2 regions of the Arthrobacter sp. TB 23 genome follow, and region 1 is predicted to be linked to the other one. Evidence: predicted binding sites of a transcription regulator. Region 1 holds the regulator's gene; the other holds the start of a gene.
What was found. The regulator HrcA, encoded in region 1, represses chaperone genes, less so after heat shock. The targets are predictions, from matches to a motif close to TTNGCACTCGNNNNNNNCGAGTGCNAA.
Positions count from the first base shown of each region.

Region 2: a site for HrcA is predicted at 1,465-1,491, ahead of groL (chaperonin GroEL). Genes of this name have one in related genera too.

Region 1 is NZ_ALPM01000063.1:101,264-108,535, reverse strand. It holds partial or broken gene lepA (translation elongation factor 4) at 1-284, shown strand, start outside; gene hemW (radical SAM family heme chaperone HemW) at 287-1,516, shown strand; gene B384_RS0108950 (DUF4870 domain-containing protein) at 1,521-1,952, opposite strand; gene B384_RS0108945 (DUF3097 family protein) at 2,040-2,906, opposite strand; gene hrcA (heat-inducible transcriptional repressor HrcA) at 3,057-4,070, shown strand; gene dnaJ (molecular chaperone DnaJ) at 4,177-5,304, shown strand; gene B384_RS0108930 (16S rRNA (uracil(1498)-N(3))-methyltransferase) at 5,307-6,062, shown strand; gene B384_RS0108925 (GerMN domain-containing protein) at 6,153-7,106, opposite strand.
Region 2 is NZ_ALPM01000105.1:704-9,728, reverse strand. It holds gene groL (chaperonin GroEL) at 1-1,269, opposite strand, end outside; gene B384_RS0114465 (LytR C-terminal domain-containing protein) at 1,595-2,251, opposite strand; gene B384_RS0114460 (DUF3263 domain-containing protein) at 2,304-2,606, opposite strand; gene B384_RS0114455 (uracil-DNA glycosylase) at 2,731-3,495, shown strand; gene B384_RS0114450 (threonine/serine ThrE exporter family protein) at 3,497-5,215, opposite strand; gene B384_RS0114445 (lipid II:glycine glycyltransferase FemX) at 5,265-6,338, opposite strand; gene B384_RS0114440 (aldo/keto reductase family protein) at 6,511-7,515, shown strand; gene B384_RS0114435 (NAD-dependent epimerase/dehydratase family protein) at 7,512-8,360, shown strand; partial or broken gene B384_RS19805 (DUF222 domain-containing protein) at 8,780-9,025, shown strand, end outside.

The sequences.
Region 1 (7,272 bases):
TGATGACCGGCAAGCTGCGTGAACTCATCCCACGGCAGCAGTTCGAGGTTCCCATCCAGGCGGCCATCGGGTCACGGATTATTGCCAGGGAAAGCATCAGGGCCATCCGCAAGGACGTCCTCGCGAAGTGCTACGGCGGTGACATCACCCGTAAACGCAAACTTCTGGAGAAACAGAAGGAAGGCAAGAAGCGGATGAAGATGGTGGGACGCGTCGAAGTCCCGCAGGAAGCCTTCATCGCAGCACTCACCACCGACGAGTCCAAGGACAAGGTCAAGAAGTAGCAATGCCAGGTGCCCTCCCTCTTGGCTTGCCAGCGCCGGAAAGCGGCCTGCTGCCGGAGCAGGCCGCCATCGGCAGCGCCGACCGGAAGCTGGGGCTCTACGTCCACATCCCGTTCTGCGCCGTGCGCTGCGGCTACTGCGACTTCAACACCTACACGGCCACTGAACTGGGTGGGGGCGCATCGCAAGACCGCTATGCCGCAACGGTCAGCGCTGAACTGGACCTCGCAGCCGGTGTCCTGACCGCTTCCGGCACCGCGCCACGCCAGCTATCGACAGTGTTCTTCGGCGGCGGCACTCCCACCCTCCTCCCCGCAGCCGATCTGGCGACGGTGCTGCGCACCGCCGTCGGGCACTGGGGGCTCGCGCCAGGCGCTGAAGTCACCACGGAGGCCAACCCCGATTCGGTCACGCCCGAGTCACTTGCGGTGCTGGCGCAGGCGGGTTTCACCAGGGTGTCGTTCGGGATGCAGTCGGCTGTTCCGCACGTGCTGAAGGTACTGGACCGCACCCATGCGCCCGAACGGGTGCCACTGGCCGTGCAATGGGCGCGGGAAGCCGGGCTGCGCGTCAGCCTTGACCTGATCTACGGCACCCCGGGGGAGTCCGCAGCCGACTGGCAGCAGACCCTTGACGCGGCGCTGTCCTACGGTCCGGACCACGTCTCTGCCTACGCACTGATCATCGAGGACGGCACCAAACTTGCGGCCCGGATCCGCCGTGGCGAGGTGCCCGACATCGACGACGACGATCACGCCGAGAAGTACGCCCTGGCCGAACGCGCGATGGCAGCCGCCGGACTCGGATGGTACGAGGTAAGCAACTGGGCCCGCACACCTGCGGACGAGTGCAGGCATAATCTTGCCTACTGGCGTGGCGACGACTGGTGGGGAGCTGGTCCCGGCGCGCACTCGCATCTGGGCGGTGTGCGCTGGTGGAATGTGAAGCACCCGACCGCCTACGCCCAGCGCCTCTCAACCGGAGTGTCACCGGCCGCTGGCCGCGAAATCCTGGACGCGGAGACCCGCTACACCGAGGACGTGATGCTTCGCGCCAGGCTGCGCGAGGGTCTACCAACCCGGGTGCTGCACCCAGGGGGGCGGCTCGCCGTCGCCGGATTGATTGCTGATGAACTGATCGTTGCAGCGGAGGCCTTCGCCGGAACGATCACGCTCACTGGCAAGGGCCGGTTGCTCGCCGACGCGGTCGTCCGCAGGCTACTACCCGACTAGGTTCCTAACGGAAGAGCCGCAGGTTGAACGCGTACCGGTAGGGGCGGCCACGGTTGACCTGGATCCCGGCAATGACCGAGGATACGGCGATTGCCACCCAGATCAGGGCGTTGACGACGGCGAACATGCCGCCGACCGCTGGCAAGAGGGAGAGCAGCCAGGCCACGAACGCCAACACCGTCGGCGGGAAGGTGAAGTTGAACGCCTCCCGCGCTTCCTGGGCGGTGAAAGGTCCCCGGTTCTTGAAAATCAGCAGGATGAGCAGCGACGGAATGAAACCGAGGATTCCCCCGAAGTGCGACAGGGTTGCCCACTGCCGGTCTTCCGTCGCGGTCAGAGGCAAGGCATTCGCCGGGGCACCCTCAAAAGCGGATCGGGGCTGGCCGTGGCCGTCCTCGGATCCGTGGTTTCCGTGCTGGTCGGCGGGGTTAGACAACTGAACATCCTCTATTGCTTCGGGGCAGCCTTGATCAGGAGCCTTCCTATCTAGGATACTTCGTCGCCAGCAAACGTGCACTGGGGCTTAAATTGTCGCGTCGAAATCTCCGGGAGGGGTCAAAAAATCGATCACTTCTTCGACCCGCCCGAGCAGCGACGGCTCAAGGTCGGAGTAACTATTGACGCACCCCAGCAACCGCTTCCAGCCATGTGCCACCGCTGCCTTGTCGGCGTTCGGCCAGCCGAGACCGGCGAGTATTCCGGTCTTCCAGTCCTGGCCCCGTGGTACCACCGGCCACGCGGTGAGCCCGACGGCCGCCGGCTTGATTGCCTGCCACACATCGACATACGGGTGTCCCACCACCAGGACGTTGGCGGCGGCTCCCGGAACCTTCATGGCTTCCTGGGCGATGCGCTGTTCCTTCGACCCCGCTACCAGATGGTCGACGAGGATACCGAGCCGGCGGTTCGGTCCAGGACTAAAGGTGCGGATCATCCCGGCAAGGTCGTCAACGCCGTGCAGCGGCTCGACGACGATCCCCTCAAGACGCAGATCGTCGCCCCACACTTTTTCGATCAGCTCAGCATCGTGCTGTCCCTCCACCCAGATCCTGCTGGCCCGGGCGGTCCTCGCGCGGGCGCCCTCCACTTTGACCGATCCCGACGCCGTCACCTTGCGGGCTGGCGCTGGTGGTGCCAGCGCGGGTGCCACCACCTCAACGGGCCCGCCGTCGACGTGGAACCCGAACCCGAGCGGGAAAGTCTTGAGTCTGCCGCGCCGGTCCTCGAGCACCATGACGTGCATGCCACCAGATTTCTCCACCCGGACCACCGCGCCAACGTACCCGCTCCGCACATCCTCCAGAACCAGGCCCCGGCTGACCGGAACCTTTGGCAGGGAAACCTGGCGGGGGGCTGAGATGTCCTGGGCGCCCCATTCATAACTGGACAAAATTGTTGCTCACTTCCCGACTCGCCGCTGGACGGTCCGGCCAGGGATTTTCAATGCTAACAATCCCTTCGAACGTACTAGACTTGGCACTTGGGCGTGTCGAGTGCCAGATCTGCCGGAAGAGACAGTAAACGTGTGCGGAGGTGAAAAGTGAGCGAACCACGCAGACTCGAAGTGTTGCGTGCCATCGTCGAGGACTATGTGCATTCCCGCGAGCCTGTGGGCTCCAAAGCACTCGTGGAGCGGCATCAGCTGGGGGTATCATCGGCCACCATCCGTAATGATATGGCTGTCCTGGAAGAAGAGGGGCTGATCACCGCGCCCCACACCAGCTCGGGTCGCATCCCCACCGACAAGGGCTACCGACTGTTCGTCGACCAGATTTCCGAGGTCAAGCCTCTGTCTGCTGCCGAAAAGCGCGCCATCCAGGCGCTCCTGGAGGAGGCAGAGGATCTCGACGACGTCATGGACCGGACAGTGCGGCTGCTCTCCCACCTGACCAATCAGGTGGCGGTGGTCCAATACCCACATCTGGGTAGCGCAGCCGTCCGGCACCTGGAGTTCGTCCTACTGGCGCCCAACCAGGTTCTGGTGGTGCTCATAGCGACCAACGGAACAGTCCAGCAGCGGGTTGTCCCGCTGCCCGAACCGGTGCCCGAATCATCCCTCGCCGAGCTTCGGCAGCACTTCCTCGGTTCCGTCGCCGGCACCAAGCTGGCGTCCCTTCCGCAGGAACTCGCACTCGCCGTGGGAGCCCTGTCGTTCCAGCAGCGCAGGGCGGGCACCGTGCTGGCGCGGGCGCTCGAACAGTTGGCTGGCATCAACCGGGATGACCGGATTGTGATGGCTGGTACAGCCAACCTGGCCCGATCCACCGTAGACTTTCCTCTGAGCATCGGGCCGGTGCTCGAGGCCCTGGAGGAGCAGGTAGTAATGCTTCGCCTGCTTTCCGAAATGAAGCAGGATGCGTTTGGCGTCTCGGTGCGGATCGGCCGGGAGAACCCGCACGGCGGCCTCGCTGAAGCCTCGGTGATTGCCACCGGATACGGTCCCGACTCGTTGGCCAAGGTAGGAGTCCTTGGGCCAACCCGAATGGACTACCCGACGTCGATGTCGGCGGTGCGGGCGGTAGCCCGGTACCTATCGCGGATCCTGACGGACTAACCCTGACGTAACCGCATCAGCGAACTTGTTGTAGAAACAGTCGACCCCATACCGGCAGGGCACCAAGCCCTGCACCGGTCAGTGACATAGGAAGTGAAGTGCAGGAGTGAGTAATCACTATGAAGTCCTCGGTGTGAACCGCGATGCGAGCGGCGAGGAAATCAAGAAGGCCTACCGCAAGCTCGCGCGAAAGCTGCACCCGGACGTCAACTCCGGGCCGGATGCCTCTGAAGAGTTCAAATTGGTCACCCGTGCCTACGAGGTGCTCTCGGACCCGCAGAAACGGCGCGTGTATGACACGACCGGCAACGAGAACGGGACCGACAACGGATTCGGCGGCGGACACGCAGGGCCGGGCTTCGCCTTCCAGGACATCTTCGAAACATTCTTCGGTGGCGGTGGTGCCAGCGGCCCGCCGTCGCGCACCCGTCGCGGCCAGGACGCCCTGATCGCCGTGCGGATCGACCTGGTCGACGCAGTCTTCGGGATCAACAAAAAGATCGACGTCGATACCGCAGCAGTGTGTCCCACCTGCGACGGGTCCTGCTGCCAGCCCGGCACTTCCCCCCGAACCTGCGACATTTGCGGCGGGTCGGGTCAGGTGCAGCGTGCGGTGCGGTCCATTCTGGGCCAGGTCATGACCAGTGCCACGTGTGGCACCTGCCAGGGGTACGGCACAGTCATCCCGAACCCCTGTAACGAATGCAACGGCGACGGTCGGGTGCGTAGCCGTCGGAGCCTCACCATCAAGGTGCCCGCAGGCGTGTCGACCGGCACCCGCATTCAACTGGGGGGCCAGGGCGAGGCCGGTATGGCCGGCGGACCGCAGGGCGACCTCTATGTGGAGATCCGGGTTAACCCGGATCCCTCCTTCCTCCGTGAGGGTGACGACCTCCACGTCACCCTCAGCGTGCCGATGACCGCCGCCGCCCTGGGCACCACCGTGAACCTCGCCTCCTTCGACGGCGACCAGGAACTGGGGATCAAAGCAGGCACGCAGTCGGGCGAGATCGTGACTCTTCGCGGACTTGGCGTAACCCACCTCCGCGGGTACGGGCGTGGTGACCTCAAGGTGCACCTGAACGTCGAGACTCCGCGCAACGTTGACCAGGCGCAGGAAGAGCTGCTGCGCAAACTTGCCGAACTCCGCGGCGAGGAATTTGTTGAGGGTCAGCTGGCCAGCAGCGGTTCAGGGGTGTTCGCGAAGTTGCGGGAGCGGTTGGGTAATCTCTAGGGGTGAGCAACGCACTCTACTTCGGAGACCCTGAGGCGCTGGCTGCTGTCCTCCCCGGAGCCAGTTTCACCCTCACCGGGGCCGAGGCCCGGCACGCGGCGACCGTCAAACGGCTGGCAGCCGGCGAGACGATTGACGTCGCCGACGGCCGCGGGCGTAGAATCGTCGGCGTGGTCACGGCCAGCGCCGGGCAGGAAGTCACCCTCGAGGTGCGAACAGTGATTGACGAGCCGGCCCCCGCCTGCCGTCTCATCCTGGTGCAGGCACTGGCCAAGGGGGACCGGGATGAACTGGCGGTCGAGGCCGCCACTGAACTCGGCGTCGATGCGGTTATTCCCTGGCAGGCGGATCGAAGTATTGTCCGTTGGCGCGCCGACAAGGCGCTCAAAGGGCAGCGAAAATGGGAATCCACGGTGTGGGGAGCCGCCAAACAGTCACGGCGTGCCACCCTCCCCGAGGTGCTGCCATTGCACGACAGCGGGTCTCTGGCAGCCTGGCTTGCCGGCGTGGACCTCGCTCTGATCCTCCACGAGGACGCTGAAACTGGGGTTGGGGCACTGGTTGGGCCACAGGCCGACACCCCGCCCACCAGCATTGCAGTGGTGGTCGGCCCCGAGGGGGGCATCAGCGGGCAGGAGCTGGAGCTGTTCGTGTCGAACGGTGCGCATCCGGCCAGGCTCGGCGGCCAGGTGCTGCGCTCCTCCACCGCCGGACCCGCCGCCCTTGCGGTCCTGAGCCAACTGCTGGGCCGCTGGTAGCCGGTTCAGTTCCGTGCTCACCCGGGAATAAGGTCCCGTGCTCACCCGGGAATAGCAAGCCCCGGGAAGGAAAGCAGGAGGCTCAGCTGCCTACTGCACCGTGACGCGCTTGGTGTCGGTATCGAGTTCACGGTTCTCCTGGACGCCCTGCGGACGGTCGAAGACGCTGATCTCGTATTCACCGGGCACCAGGGCGATCGTGAACTCGAAGAGTCCGGGGGAACTGGCGCTGGCGTCCAGTCCCACCGTTCCAGTGCGGTACGATTCCAGCTCATCGCCGACCACCTCGTCGATCCGCCAGTGCAGGACCGCGTTCTCCGTCATTCCGCTGCCTGACACGGTGATCGTCGGCTGGTCGCGGACCGCCCCATGCTGGGGTTCGATGATCCAGATCGGAGCCATCAACGCCGAGTCCCGCTGCAACGGGCCACCGAGTTCGATGTGGCCGAAAGCATTGAACCCCGCCGCTCCGTCCACCAGGACGACGACGCGGCTGGGGTCACCGCCCGAGACCAGGCCCGCGTTGGCCGCCGCCGCTGTGGCTGTGTATACGAGCTGCTGGATGGCACGATAGGCGGCACCCTGGTCGAGCTGCGCATCGAAGGCCTCGGCCGAGATATCGACCGTAATAACGTTGTCGGGGGAGATTGATGCGCTGACAGACTCGGCGGGGGACCACGACCCAAAGTAGTCGGGATCGATTGGTGAGTTGGCGGTCATCGCCTGGACCGCCGCCGCGATTGGGTCACCACCGTTCCCGCCGTCCAGGAACTCCCGGTAGAGCTGGATGCTTCCGTCGTTGTCTCCCATCCAGTAGACGGGGAGCAGGTTGCGCAGGGTAGCGGATTCCGTCACTGCGGAGTGCTCTGCCGACGCTGGGCCAGCTGACGTGTTTGGTTGTCCAGAAAGCGAGGCCGTCGCATCATCGCCGGGGACCGGTGTGCAGCCACCCAGGCCCAGACCAGCGAGGACGATTAGCGCGGTGACCGAGAGAGCGCGTCCAGGCCGGCGCCGGGCAGCATCGCGTTGAAAGGACCACTCCATTCGCGTCCTGTCCTTTCGCTGTACCACTCGGCCGGATTGGTGCGCCGCCGAGTAATGCACTCAAAGCAACGTTTCCAGCTTCGCATATGGCAACAGGCCCCGAACGGGGTTTAGCCAAGTCGTCGCCGGACTGAGACAGGATTGAAACCGGGCCGTTGCCCAGATG
Region 2 (9,025 bases), on a different contig from region 1:
CTTGGCGCCGGCCTGGATGAGAGCAACGCCGCCACCGGCGACGATTCCCTCTTCGACTGCTGCCTTGGCGTTGCGGACTGCGTCCTCAATGCGGTGCTTGCGCTCCTTGAGCTCAACCTCGGTTGCAGCTCCGGCCTTGATGACTGCAACGCCGCCGGCCAGCTTGGCTAGACGTTCCTGCAGCTTCTCGCGGTCGTAGTCGGAGTCGGAGTTCTCGATCTCGGCGCGGATCTGGCTGACGCGTCCGGCGATCTCTTCGGCGTTGCCTGCACCTTCGACGATGGTGGTCTCGTCCTTGGTGACAACAACCTTGCGTGCGCTACCCAGGAGGTCGAGGGTGGCGTTCTCAAGCTTGAGGCCAACTTCTTCGGCGATAACCTGGCCACCGGTGAGGATGGCGATGTCAGCCAGCTGGGCCTTGCGGCGGTCACCGAAACCTGGAGCCTTGACGGCTACCGACTTGAACGTGCCACGGATCTTGTTGACCACCAGGGTAGCCAGCGCTTCGCCTTCGATGTCTTCGGCGATGATCAGCAGGGGCTTGCCTGACTGCATGACCTTCTCAAGAACCGCTACGAGGTCCTTGACGTTGGAGATCTTGGAGTTGACGATCAGGATGTACGGATCTTCAAGTACCGTTTCCTGGCGCTCTGCGTCGGTAACGAAGTAGCCGGAGATGTAGCCCTTGTCGAACCGCATGCCCTCGGTGAGCTCGAGCTCAAGGCCGAAGGTGTTGGATTCTTCAACGGTGATAACGCCTTCTTTGCCGACCTTGTCCAGCGCTTCAGCGATCAGATCGCCGATTTGCTGGTCACCAGCAGAGATGGAAGCCGTTGCAGCGATCTCTTCCTTGGTTTCGATTTCCTTGGCGGAAGCCAGCAGCTCGCGTGTGACGGCTTCAACAGCCTTCTCGATGCCGCGCTTCAGGCTCAGTGGATCGGCGCCAGCAGCAACGTTCCGCAGGCCTTCCTTGACCAGTGCCTGTGCAAGGACGGTGGCGGTGGTGGTACCGTCGCCGGCGACGTCGTCAGTCTTTTTGGCGACTTCCTTAACCAGCTCTGCGCCGATCTTTTCGAACGGGTCGTCCAGTTCGATCTCCTTGGCGATGGATACACCATCGTTGGTGATCGTGGGGGCGCCCCACTTCTTTTCCAGGACGACGTTGCGGCCACGTGGGCCCAGCGTTACCTTGACGGCGTCGGCGAGGATGTTGAGTCCGCGCTCAAGGCCGCGGCGTGCCTCTTCATCAAAAGAAATGATCTTGGCCATAGTGGCTTAGGTCCTTTCGGGGACAGTACTGCTTATCAGCAAACTTATGCTCACCGGCTGCGGTGCCCGCGACGGACGGGTATCAGCAGGACGATCTCTTTACGTCCCGCCACGACCCTCACCACAGTGGTGTGCTTGTCACATCCAACCCCGCCAACAATTAGCAGTCAGCGGCTTAGAGTGCTAACTCAATAATTAGCACTCTGGCTGCCTGAGTGCAAGTGAAGACCCTCCCACTGGGCACGGGTGACGCCGTACACCACTGAGTCATAAATGGCACCACGGACCACTCGTGCGTCGCGGAACCGTGCTTCCTACTCAATGCCTATTGGAATCCGGGGCCGACAACCACTGTGATGCTCGAAGACACTTCGGTGGTTTCGACCAGGGTTGGGATGCCGAGGATGCCAGCTACTTCCTGTGCCGCCGCCAGCTGGGAGGCGTTGTTGTAGAAGATCACTGAGGTCTGGGGCGGCGCTCCACCCCAGTCTGCGATCTGGCCCACAGTCCAGCCACCAGCCGTGACCCGGCCGGCTGCCGAACTGGCCAATCCGCCGATGCCCGTTGAGTTGTAGACGTTTACTGCCTGGGCCCGGTCGATCGCTGCCGGTTCCTCGCTGGGAGTGGGTTCAGCCTCGGTGGGCTCATCAGCGGGAGCCCCCGTTGGGGCTTGGGTCGCCGGATTGGACGGGGTCGGCTCGGGCTCGGAAGCGTCGTCGTCGGCCGGGGCAGGCGACGCGTTCGAGGTGGTCTCGGAGACCGGCGCGGTGGTGGTCTGGCTGGCGGATGACTCCGTCTGGCCAATGCCAAGACGGGGAAGAATAAAGTAGGCGGCCAGCCCGACGGCGAGCGCGAGTACCCCAACCAGGATTTTCAACGCCAGCCCACTGGACCGCGGAGGAACCAGTCTTTCCCGGTGAACGCCCTGCCGCGATGCGGATTCAGGGATCTTGTCGAACTCGTCCCGGGGGTACTGGCTCATAGTTATGCGTCATCCTTGGGTTTTGGCGCTGTAAAGGGTTCGCCGGGAGCGTTCAGATGTCAGCGCCGAGGCGGCGGGCTGAGCGCGCGCGCTGACGCGATGTACGTAGTCTACGCAGTCGCTTGACCAGCATCGGATCGTGAGCCAATGCTGCCTCGGTGTCGATCATGGCGTTGAGGATTTGGTAGTAGTGGGTAGCCGACAGGTCGAACAGTTCGCGGATGGCTTGTTCCTTGGCCCCTGAGTACTTCCACCACTGGCGTTCAAGGGCGAGCATTTGCTGCTCGCGGTCTCCCAGCACAGACGCCTGACGGTGACCCTCCGGATCAGGGTGTACCGCACTGTCAGCGCGCACCGCATCAGTCACTGCCTATCGCCCCTTAGTTGAAGGCAGCTTAGTGGAACGCTGCCGTTGACCTTCATGGTAATTGGGAATAACACGGTTGTCATTTGGCGGGCTCGGGCACAAGGATGGGAGGGTGTCCGAATACCAGAGCGCCCTCTTCCCTGAGCCAGCCCCCTCCCCCACGGCGTCCCCGATTCTGGACGGCTCGGAATTCCCGTTCGCCGCCCCCGTTCCGGTGGCCGACGTCGTCCATCCGTCCTGGGCTGCTGCGCTGGCGCCGATCGAGCCGCAACTGCACCTGCTCGCCGATCGGCTCCGCACGGAAGTCGACGGCGGACACGAGATCCTGCCGCCAGCCGAGCACATCCTCCGGGCGTTCAGTTACCCGATGGATCAGGTCAAGGTGTTGATCCTGGGTCAGGACCCGTACCCGACGCCGGGGCACGCCGTCGGGCTGTCCTTCTCGGTAGCGGGAAGCACCCGGCCGCTTCCACGGAGCCTCGCCAATATCTATCGGGAACTCGCTGCCGACACCGGCACGTCGGTTCCTGCGCACGGCGACCTGTCGGGGTGGGCCGAGCAGGGAGTGTTGCTGCTGAACCGGGTCCTGACGGTGCGGGCCGGCGGCGCGGCGTCACACCGCAGACTGGGCTGGGACGTAGTGACCGATGCAGCGGTGGAAGCCCTGGTGGCCAGAAACCTACCTCTGGTTGCGGTGCTGTGGGGCAGGGACGCCCAGCAGATCAAGCCGCTGCTCGGCAGCACTCCGGTGATCGAGTCAGTGCACCCGAGCCCGCTGTCGGCGTCGCGAGGGTTCTTCGGCAGCCGGCCCTTCACCCGGGTCAACAAGTTCCTGGCGGAGCAGGGCGCCGAACCGGTGGACTGGCAGTTGCGCTGACTTACCGGCGCCGGTTCCGGCGTTCGTTACTACTGACTCCCTTGGTCAGCGGACGGGCGAGGTTGTCACCCAGCACCACGCCGCCGGCAATGGCAAGAATGATCGTCAACGCATTGAACAGGCTGTTGGTGCCAGCCCCAATCAGCTCGGTTTCGATCGTCAAGCCGTACATCGACCTGAACACCATCAGGCCCGGGTAGAGGAACATGACCGCCGGAACTGCCACGACCAACTGGGGCGCGCCCATCCGCAACGCCACCATTCTCGCGAGCATCCCGATCAGCACTGCGGCAATCGCCGGGGCTAGGCGGTAGCCCACGCCCAGGCTGACCACCAGCGAGTACAGCAGGAAACCGGTGACACCGATCAGGGCCGTGGGGAGCAGGAGTTTCATGTCGGTCTGTTCTGCGACTCCGATCATGGCGACGGCGATCAGCACCAGGGCTGCCGCCACCGGCAGCGGATACATTGACCCTTCGGTCGTCAGCGCCAGCTCTGGCACCCCCACCAGTGCGCCAACGACCAACGCGACGGCGATCCCGGAGATGATCGCGGCAAACACGAGGAACGCTGATAGATACCTGCCCGCCGCGGTGACCGGGAATCCGTTGATCGCGTCCTGGGTTGCGGAGACGAGCCGGCCAGTCGGCAGCAGTAGCAGGATTCCGCCCACCACCACGAACGACGGCGCAATGCCGATATCGAGCCACCAGAAAAACATCGCGATGATCGTGACCATACCCGAGGCTGTAGCTACCGAGAAGAACTCAGGAACCCGCCACTTCCCCAACTGACGCAAGAGGAGGTCGACGCCGATGCAGCTGGCAAAGCTGATCAGCGACTCCAACGGTCCGCCACCAATGAAACTCACGATGGCAGCCCCGAAGACACCGAAGGCAGCCGTCACCATCCACCGGGGAAAGGGTTTCGGCTTGTGGGTGATCTCGTCGAGCCGAGCCGCAGCTTCGATCCGCGAGGTTCCGCCGTTGACGACGTCGGTCACCAACTGATGCACCTTCAGCAGGCCGGCGTAGTTATTGGTCCAGGAACGAACCACCCGCAGCACGGTGACTGGGGTCTGGTCCTTGGCCGAATAGTTCAGGATGACCGACTGGTTGGTGATGTCCACTTCGATGTTGTCCAGCCCAAAGGCTGCGGTGACCGCGATGATGCTGGTTTCGACCTCAAGGGCGCCGGCGCCGTACCGGAACATCGTTTCGGCCAGGCTCAGCGCGAAATCGAGGGTTCTTCGCGCGTTGATGTCCGGCCCGGAAACCTGGATGGTGGGATTCGCATAGGGGCTGCCAGCCAGCCGTTCAACGATGCTCATCGCCTGGGTGGGCGGAGTCTCCCCCTGCACCAGTCGGCGGAGTACCTTCCTGGCTGCGGCATTCGAGCGGTCGGGGCGCACCGAACGGGGCGTGGTCGGCAGCGCATCGGTGGGCGTCGAGTAGGTCCTGCGATCCGGCTTGTTATTTGCCGGACGTGGGCGGGACTTGGGCTTGGCTCCGGAAGACCTGCCAGGCTTGCCGGCCGATCCGGAGCGGCCTGCGTATCCCGGGCCCCCAGGGGTGCCGGGCAGCGAATGAACCGGACGTGCTGCGGGCTGGGCAACGCTGGCCGGGGTCCCCGCGGTGGGAACGATCGGCAGCTGTTCGGCTACCGGCGCAGGGTTGGTGTTGGGGTTGCGGCCGTCGTCGGCCTCGGTCTTCTCTCCCATGGAATTCACCCCTTCATCCGGTGCGCCCGCAGGGAGCGGGAGTGTTTGTTTAGTAGAACGGTTGCTGGTGTCGGCGCCAGTAGATTTGTCGAGCGACCTTCTCGCCGATCACGTTCCAGAGTCGATACTTCCACGCGCTGAGCGGTAGGTCATAACAGCCGACGAAGTCCGTCACAGTCTTGGTGAAGCTGGTCTTGAACAGACCCAACCCATGGTGCTGATGGGTGGGGTCCTTGAGCCGGTCGCTGGGCGGAGTGCCGCAGAAATCGTATTCAACTATCCCGAACTCTTCCTTGAGGTCAGTGATCGCCTGCCACTGCACCAAATGGGAGTCACCATACTGGGATCGTTTGGGCTTGGATCCGCCGTCCTTGTAAGTGCCTTTGAGCCCGTAGTTGATGACGAACGCGCCAACGGCGGGTTTGCCATCTTCGTAGACGAAGTACAGGCGGCCCTGGCCGGCGTCGGCGAAGTTCCGCCAAAACCGGCTGTAGTACTGGTACGAGCGGAGCTTGGCGGCCGATCGATCCTCGATGTGGGCCATCAGCTGGTACATCTGGCGAAAGTTTTCGTCAGTGGGTTCCATCCGGCGCACTTCGACGCCTTCACGGCTGGCACGACGTACAGCGTTGCGGCCGCGCGAATGCAGGTTGCGCAGCAGTTGGTTCGGCTCGGGGGTAGTGTCCAGGATCGCAGTGTGGTCGTTGGGCTGCAGATCGAACGTTTTGATCAGGCCCGCGTTGAGAAACAGCCGGTCGACGTCGTGGTCGGCAGGGATGTCGGGCTCCACCTTCACTGCGAACACGTTGTGACGCCCGGTACGGACCAGTTCCCGGCAAGCGTCAAGCACCGCCGGCACATGGGCAGGATCGGCAACGTCAGGGCCCTTGATGAGATACCAGAGGGCGCCCAGCAGAGGCAGCCGCTTTTCGATCACCAGGTTGTAGGTGGTGTACTCGGCGCTTTCAAAGACCAGGAACCGGGGAGTCCAGCCGTGCTGAGACTTCACATCGGCGAAGGATGCCGACTGGAGCATGTTTCCCCCGTTAGGGTTCGACGTCACCAACGCGTCCCAGTTGTCCCGCTCCTCGGCCGTGGCTAGACGCGCGGTGAACTTAACCAAAATCCCTCAATCAGTGGTGGTGAAACAAAGACAATTCAGTGTACCGGTTGGCCCTGTTTGCCTCGGTCAGCTTCGCTACTGTCTGGCCACCGCGCCGCAAATCGTCACCTTAGGCAACGACACTGCAGTGTGATCCACCTCATTTCTCGAGTGGTGCCCTAGCATCGAATGTATGGACTATCGATACCTCGGAAACAGTGGATTCAAGATCTCGGAAATCACCTACGGCAACTGGTTGACCCACGGCTCGCAGGTGGAGAACGACGTCGCCACCCAGTGTGTGCGCGCGGCCCTGGATGTGGGCATCACCAGTTTCGACACGGCAGATGTGTACGCCAACACCGCCGCCGAAACGGTGCTCGGCGAAGCCCTGAAGGGCGAGCGGCGCCAGTCCCTGGAGATCTTCACCAAGGTGTGGGGGCCCACCGGGCCGAAGGGGCCAAACGACGTCGGGCTCTCCCGTAAGCACATCATGGAGTCAATCAACGGTTCGCTGGAGCGCCTGCAGACCGACTATGTGGACTTGTACCAGGCGCACCGTTACGACTACCAGACGCCGCTGGAAGAGACGATGCAGGCGTTCGCGGACATCGTTCGCCAGGGCAAGGCCCTGTACATCGGTGTCAGCGAATGGGATGCGCGCCAGATCCGCGCCGGGCATGCGCTGGCCAAGGAACTCGGCTTCCAGCTGATCTCCAACCAGCCTCAGTATTCGATGCTGTGGCGGGTCATTGAGGAGGAAGTGGTTCCCGTGTCCGAGGAGCTGGGGTTGTCCCAGATTGTCTGGTCACCGGTGGCGCAGGGCGTGTTGACCGGCAAGTACCAGCCAGGTGGCACCCCCGAGGAAGGATCGCGGGCCGCCGATGACAAGGGTGGCTCGAACATGATCGAGCGGTGGATGTCCGACGAGACACTCACCGGAGTGCAGAAGCTCCAGCCGATCGCCGATGAGGTTGGGCTCACCATGGCACAACTGGCTATCGCCTGGGTGCTGCAAAACAAGAACGTTGCTGCAGCGATCATCGGCGCGTCGAAGCCTGAGCAGGTCAAGTCAAATGCTGTGGCATCGGGAGTGACCCTCGACGCTGCTGTAATGGCCAAGATTGACGATGCGGTTGGTTCGATGGCGGAGACCGAACCGGCGAAAACTGTTTCGCCTGAGCAGCGGCCCGTATGAGGCTCGCGGTAACCGGTGCCACCGGCAAATTGGGCCGCACGGTCACCTCGGTTCTGAGAGCCGCGGGGCATGAGGTTATTGGTATGGACGTGCAGGGGGAACGTGGTCCTGGCTTCGTGAAGATCGACCTGACCAACTACGGACACGTCATTGATGCCTTCATGGGTGTCGACGATCAACATACCGGCTTCGACGCCGTCGTTCATCTGGCGGCCATTCCCGCTCCCGGCATCTACGCAGATGCTGCGACCTTCCACAACAACATGCCGGCCACCTACAACGTGTTCCAGGCCTGCCGCCGGGCTGGAATCAAGAAGGTTGTGTACGCGTCCAGCGAGACCGTACTGGGGCTACCCTTCGACGAGGACCCGCCCTACATCCCCGTCGACGAGAAGTACACCGCACGGCCGGAAAGCACCTACTCGCTGGTCAAACACCTAGAAGAGCAGATGGCGATCCAGCTGACGCGGTGGGATCCCGAGTTGAGCATTACAGCGCTGCGGTTCTCGAACGTCATGGACCCCGAGGATTATGCGAAGTTCCCTTCTTTCGATGCCGACGCTATGGCTCGGAAGTGGAATCTCTGGGGGTACATTGACGGTCGCGACGGCGCGCAGGCCGTGCAACGGGCGTTGGAAAACGCAGGGCCGGGCTTCGACACGTTCATCATCGCCGCAGCTGACACGGTGATGAGCCGCTCCAGCGCATCACTCGCTGCCGAGGTGTTCCCGGACGTCGAGGTGGTCAAGGACGTGGGCGAGCACGAGACGTTGCTGTCCATTGATCATGCCCGCAGCGTGCTCGGCTTCGATCCTCAGCACAGTTGGCGGGATCACGTCGGCTAGCTGAACCCGTGAAAAGCCGCCCAGCGACGCCGGGCGGCTTTTTCATGAGTTCAGGGTTTCGGAACCTACGAGGGGCCCGCCTCACCTGCATAGCCTTGGCCCCTATGACCTCGACACATCACGCTGGCCGCGAAGAATCAGCCTGCAAAAAAACTTCGAAAAAGTTTTTTCCGGGACCCCTATTTTCCCCTCATACTGTCGGTGCTCGATGATGGAATTGGGGTATGAAAAGCAGTGCAGCTTCTGCTCCCGGATCGGGAATCCCTCCCGAATCCGGCGCGGATTCCGCCTCGACCAGCGGGCCCGCGAACACGGCCACGGGGTCTACTGCGGGAACTCCCGCCGGCGCTTCTGCTGGGTCTTCCGCTGGAACTCACGCCGGGGCTTCTGCTGGATATGGTCCGGAGGGACCGCTAGGTGTGGACGCGGTGTGGACAGCACCCTCTGTTGAACCTCACCCTGTTGAAACCTCCACTGTTGAAACTTTCGCTGTTGAACCGCCGGAGTCGGAGGCTGAGGCTGCGGGTTCGACCGATTCGGATGATGAGGCATCGGATTTTTGGGGAATGGCCTTCGTGCCCGGCGAGCGGGTGCGCTCCAGCGACGAACCTCCCGCCCTGACCGGCCAGCTCGGGCTCGCCGCCCCGGCCGGCCTTGACTCTGCC